DNA from 2 places in the Priestia sp. 179-F W1.4 NHS genome. Region 1 is predicted to be linked to the other one. Evidence: riboswitches for the same ligand, from Rfam matches in the RefSeq annotation. Region 1 holds a riboswitch; the other holds the start of a gene.
The links. A riboswitch is a leader RNA that binds a small molecule or an ion and turns the genes downstream of it on or off. The one in region 1 is predicted to bind lysine.

Region 1 (3,182 bases):
TTTCAAATGTTGCTTTTTCGCCTTCTTGAAGCATCAGAGAATTATTTTTTAAAAATTCAGTTAAATAAGACGAAACGTAGGTAACAATACCATCTTCGTTTAGTCGAATTAATCTTCCGCCTACATGCAGGGTAAACGTTTCAATCACTTTTCCATTTTGACATAAGGCGATGTTAGCAGTGCCTCCACCTACATCAATATTGGCAATCACTTTATTGGTTTCAGCAGAATGTTCGATTGCTCCCGATCCTTTTGCCGCTAACATTCCTTCTAAGTCAGCACCAGCTGTTGCAACAACAAAATTCCCAGCGTGTTCAGCTAGATAGTGAACGATACTCTCTGCATTTTGCTTCCGAGCCGTTTCTCCTGTGATGATCACAGCACCCGCCTCCACTTGATCTAAGGAGATCCCTGCTTTTTTGTACTCTTTTTCTAGTAATAGCGTTAACCTTCGAACATCGATTTCAACCTCGTTTACCATAGGTGTTGTATAGATGGAACTTGCATACGTTACGCGACGATCAATAATTTGACAGCCTGGCAGCGTAAACTGATTTTGTTGATTTGCTATTAACAGTTTGCTTACAATCAGTTTTGTTGTGCTTGTTCCAATATCTAAACCTATGCTCGTGATCCATTTCTGTAGCATACGATCAATCCTTTATCTCGTTTGAATATGTTGACTATCATAAAACAGTTTTTTGAATATTTCACTAACTATGTTATCAAACCTGACACACTTTTGTGTAAACAAAGGTGACAAATGACAAAAAAGACTAAATCTTGGCAGATTTAGTCTTTTTTCTTATGATGAGTGTGATTTAGTTACAATCATTCTTGATGCCGATGGAATTAACAATGAAAGAATGACTAAGCAGGCTATTAGTGACCCTACCATTGAAATACCGTTCATTGAAAAAGAATACCACAGAGCGGACATACCCTTTGGTGCGTACGATCCCCAGAAAATAATACCAGCAATAAAGTGCCAGAAATAACGTGCGAAGCTGCCGATAATAAGGGATAAAACAATTAAAATAAAAGCTTTTGATCTGTTATTGGTAGCTAAATTTGTTTTAATAGATTGTGAAAAAATACCTCCAAAACCTATAAAAGCAAAAGCTACAATATATTCAATAAATGTTTGTAGCGCTGTTAAAATATAAGCTGTTCCTGTCGCTAACTGCAAAAGCCCCCATAATAGACCAGATAGAGCCCCGCCTTTTACTCCCCAGCGAAAGCACATAATAAAAATGGGCACCATGGAGAACGAAATGCTCACAGCCGTCGCAATTTTAATTGAAGGCAAAAGGTCAAGTAGAAGTGCCAATGCTGCAAAAATAGCTATTTCAATTTTAGCCTGTAAAGGTAATGCTTTATTCACGTTTCTCACTCCTGTTTTTGAATCATTCATATCAAACGGTTTACACAGGAGTAAGCAAATAGGTATGCTACTATTCCCACATTCCTACGCTAGCGTTAACTAACAGGTTCAAAGGGTCTGAACATTTCGTTCACTCTCAGCACGGCGGCTCCCCCTGTGGTACGTTTGGATATTTATGTAGTATAAAGACAACGTTTATTATACCATACGTAACAAAATAGATTCGAGAGATTTCAAAGATGTTTCTATTTTCTGAATCTATTTTTTATAATGACAATCGTTTTAGTATTTGTTATACTTCTTTTATGTCAATTGAATATAAAAAACCCTCATCCTAATCGATGAGGTAGAGGTCGCAGTTTTTAATAGTAAAGTAACGGAAATGCAGAGAACATTGAGGATGTTGCTTGAAAGGAAAAATTGCCGAAGTTTAAATCACTTCTCGGTTGATTTAAGCTGGGGCTGTCTCCGAACAGGAACAGAACTGTCACATCATGCGAGTGATGTGAAGAGCTATCTTCACGGAAGGTTGACGCGGTTTTCAGATTTAAAAGCGCGCACATATACTGCGGGCTTTTTTTATGTTATCCCGTCTCTTTCCGTACATTCGAAAGGAGTATTTATCTATGCAAGAGCAGCAAGAATTAAAACGTGGGTTGAAATCTCGCCACTTAACGATGATTTCATTAGGAGGAGCCATCGGAACCGGCTTATTCCTAGCAAGTGGTGGAGCAATTCACACAGCAGGACCTGGGGGAGCGCTTTTAGCTTACGCTATTATTGGCGTAATGGTTTACTTTTTGATGACCAGTCTAGCAGAGCTCGCAGCTTATATGCCTGAAGCTGGTTCATTTAGTACGTATGCGTCTCGTTTTGTAGATCCATCCTTTGGTTTCGCTCTCGGCTGGAACTACTGGTATAACTGGGCTATTACGATTGCAGCTGAATTATCCGCTGGAGCCCTTATTATGAAATTTTGGTTCCCGAACTCTTCTTCTATTTTATGGAGTGCCCTGTTTTTATTAATTATGTTTGGGCTTAACTACCTTTCTGTAAAAGGATTTGGTGAATCTGAATTTTGGTTTTCGTTAATTAAAGTAGTAACGGTTATTATCTTTTTAGTTATTGGTATTATGATGATTTTTGGTATCTTTAACAATGAAGCACCAGGTTTTAAAAACTTCACGCTTGGTGATGGACCGATTCACGGTGGATTCTTCACTGTACTAGGTATCTTTATGGCAGCTGGTTTTTCATTCCAAGGAACAGAGTTGCTTGGAGTTGCAGCTGGAGAAAGTGAAGATCCAGAAAAAACGGTTCCTCGCGCAGTGAAACAAGTCTTCTGGCGCATCTTGTTATTTTATATTTTAGCTATTTTTGTTATCGGGATGCTTATTCCATACACAGCGGATTCGTTAGCAAGTGATGATGTGCGAGTAAGTCCGTTTACTTTAATATTCGAACGAGCAGGTCTAGCGTTTGCTGCATCAGCTATCAATGCCGTTATTTTAACAGCTGTTTTATCTGCTGGTAACTCAGGTATGTATGCTTCTACGCGTATGCTGTGGAACTTAGCGAAAGATGGAAAAGCACCAAGGTTCTTAGCAAAAGTGAATAAACGAGGCGTTCCGGTTAATGCCTTAATCGCAACGGCGCTTGTCGGTACACTTGCATTTGGTGCTTCATTCTTTGGAGACGGTGCGGTATACACATGGTTACTTAACGCTTCTGGTATGTCTGGTTTTATTGCTTGGCTAGGAATCGCGATTAGCCACTATCGTTTTAGAAGAGCATTTGT
Region 2 (3,182 bases), on a different contig from region 1:
AAAAGCAAAAAGTAACGTTTAATGATTTTGTTAATCGAGATGTGTTTGGCTATTCTTACGATAAAGGCTGGATGTGTGTTCAAGTTTTCTTTATTCGCCAAGGGAAATTAACTGAGCGGGAAGTTTCTATGTTTCCTTTTTATAAAGAGCCAGAAGAAGATTTCTTAACTTTTATCGGTCAGTTTTATGCCAAAAATATTAAGCCAAAAGAAGTGCTGGTTCCAGCAACGATTGATGCAGAGTTAGCTGAGAAATTAGTAGAAGTAGAGGTTCAGCATCCAAAGCGAGGCAAAAAGAAAGAATTAGTAGAACTTGCGTGTAAAAATGCAAAAATTGCGCTCGGAGAAAAATTCTATTTAATTGAACGAGATGAAGAGCGCACGGTTGGCGCAGTTGAACGGTTAGGAGAAGAGCTTGGAATTGCAGCGCCTTACCGGATTGAAGCATTTGATAACTCAAATATTCAAGGAACAGACCCAGTTTCTGCGATGATTGTTTTTGTTGATGGGAAACCGGAAAAGAAAGAATATCGCAAATATAAAATTAAGACCGTAAAGGGACCAGATGATTACAGTTCCATGAGAGAAGTCGTTCGCAGACGGTATTCCAGAGTGTTAAAAGAAGGCCTTCCGCTTCCGGATTTAATTGTTGTAGATGGAGGCAAAGGGCATTTAGCTGCAGTCCAGGACGTTCTCGAAAATGAATTGGGACTTTTAGTGCCTACAGCAGGTCTTGTTAAAGATGATAAACACAGAACCTCCAACCTGATGATTGGTGAGCCTCCTCAAATCATACCGCTTGAACGCAATAGTCAAGAATTTTATTTGCTTCAGCGAATTCAAGATGAAGTTCACCGCTTTGCAATCACCTTCCACCGTCAAGTGCGCTCTAAGTCCGCTTTTCAGTCAGTTCTAGACGACATTCCGGGAGTGGGAGAAAAGCGTAAGAAAGCTTTGTTAAAGCATTTTGGTTCGGTGAAAAAATTGAAAGAAGCAACGGTTGAAGATATACGAAATTCAGGTGTTCCTCAAAACATTGCTGAAAAAATTTATGAAACATTACAAAAATAGTCTTGAAATAATAGAAAATATTTGATAAGCTATTAACTAATTTCATACGACACTTCATCAAATGAAGTGAAGATAGAGGTGCAAATTTAATCAGTACGCATCAGGAAGGGTATGAGCCCTTATGAACGATGCGGAAAGGGAAATTTGCCGAAGTGAACATTACCTCATAGTAATGATTGCTGGTTCTGCGTTGAATAAACGTAGGATTGTCAAGATGTAGATTCTTGGAGAGCTATCTCACGGCAGTGGACGGTTATGTTTTATAATTTTCGTTCGTTAAGCAATGAGAGCTCATCTCATTGCTTTTTTTATTGTCTGAGTAAAAAAATTCAGCTTCTCATCATCCTGCATATGCAAATTTATTGAAAAGGAATGAACAAAATTATGGCATTAATCGTTCAAAAATTTGGTGGAACATCTGTTGGTTCTGTTGAACGTATTCAACATGTAGCAAACCGTGTTATTCAAGAAGCAGAGCGCGGTAACCAAGTAGTAGTTGTTGTATCGGCAATGGGCAAAACCACAGATGCACTGGTGAAATTAGCAAGTGATATTACGGACAGTCCAAGTAAACGCGAAATGGATATGCTTCTTACAACTGGAGAACAAGTAACGATTTCCCTGTTAACAATGGCTCTTCAATGCAAAGGTCATGAAGCCACTTCGCTAACAGGTTGGCAAGCTGGTATCCAGACGGAAGCAGTTCACAGCAATGCACGAATCCAGCACATTGACACGACTCGTATTCAAAGCCAATTAGATAGAGGTCGAATCGTAGTAGTAGCTGGATTCCAAGGCTGTTCAGAAGATGGAAGCATTACAACATTAGGTCGAGGCGGCTCTGACACGACGGCAGTAGCTCTTGCCGCGGCACTAAAAGCTGCAAAATGTGATATTTATACAGACGTAACAGGAGTGTTTACGACGGATCCGCGCTACGTAGAAGATGCTCGTAAACTTCATTCTATTTCATATGACGAAATGTTAGAATTAGCCAATTTAGGAGCAGGGGTGCTGCATCCGCGCGCTGTTGAGTTTGCAAAAAATTATCAGGTACCGCTAGAAGTGCGTTCAAGCTTAGAAAACGAGAATGGAACGATTGTTGAGGAGGAAGTTTCAATGGAACAAAACTTAGTCGTAAGAGGAATTGCGTTTGAAGATAATATTTCACGGGTGACAATTGAAGGGTTAAACAACGAGTTACAAACTCTTTCTACTATTTTTACAGCATTAGCAAAAGAACAGTTAAATGTGGATATTATTATTCAAAACGTAACGGCTAATAATCGCCTCTCTATCTCATTTTCTATTAAAACTGTAGATGTAGAAGCTGCTCTTGCCGTCTTAAAAGAGTATAAATCTACCTTGGGGTATACGCGTATTGAACATGAAAGCAGTCTGGCTAAAGTATCGATTGTGGGATCTGGCATGATATCTAATCCAGGTGTTGCAGCCGAAATGTTTGAAGTGCTGGCAGGAGAGAAAATTGAAGTGAAGATGGTCAGCACGTCTGAAATTAAAGTATCTACAGTTGTACCGCATGCTGATATGGTAAAAGCTGTTGAGACGCTTCACGTAGCATTTGAATTAGAAGAGCAGCAGGCAGTGCAAGTATAAAGAAAAGAAAAAAGACGTGGTATCTCCACGTCTTTTATATATACGTATTTCTTACTTTTTATAACGCTCCGCACGGGTTTCGGTAGGTAAGATATCTTTTCGGTCCCACTGCACGGAAATCAGCACTTTTCCGTTCTTTTCTTTAGGTGTTAAGTAGGCTTCTGTTAGGCAGTTGTTTTGACGCTGAATCTGTTCAGCCACAAACCCTGACTCAAGATGAAATGAACAAGTTTCCTGCTGAAATCTTTTGCTGACCACATCACCTGATAACTCAAGCTCTAGTGAATATTTATCTTTTTTGGCAAGCGTCAGTGTTCCCCAGGAAGCTGCTTTAAAAAATGCGACGATTTCATCCATTGTATTTAATGGATATTTACGCGCAAGGTGTTTTCCTGCCCAGTATGAGATGGTATTCGTTTCGTCTCCAAGAAGCTCTGGAATTAACACGTCACGCAAAAGGCTGTATCCGAAATATGGAACGTGATCAAGAGCTCT

Region 2: linked by a shared signal. The riboswitch ahead of ACH0CI_RS00870 (aspartate kinase) and the one ahead of ACH0CI_RS20700 (amino acid permease) in region 1 are both predicted to bind lysine.

What each region holds. Positions count from the first base shown of each region.
Region 1 is NZ_JBIQFF010000005.1:45,402-48,583, forward strand. Features, by position in the region: gene ACH0CI_RS20690 (ethanolamine ammonia-lyase reactivating factor EutA) at 1-649, opposite strand, end outside; gene thiT (energy-coupled thiamine transporter ThiT) at 806-1,384, opposite strand; TPP riboswitch at 1,449-1,549, opposite strand; lysine riboswitch at 1,724-1,908, shown strand; gene ACH0CI_RS20700 (amino acid permease) at 2,011-3,182, shown strand, end outside.
Region 2 is NZ_JBIQFF010000001.1:178,247-181,428, forward strand. Features, by position in the region: gene uvrC (excinuclease ABC subunit UvrC) at 1-1,070, shown strand, start outside; lysine riboswitch at 1,136-1,313, shown strand; gene ACH0CI_RS00870 (aspartate kinase) at 1,455-2,687, shown strand; gene ACH0CI_RS00875 (YslB family protein) at 2,739-3,182, opposite strand, start outside.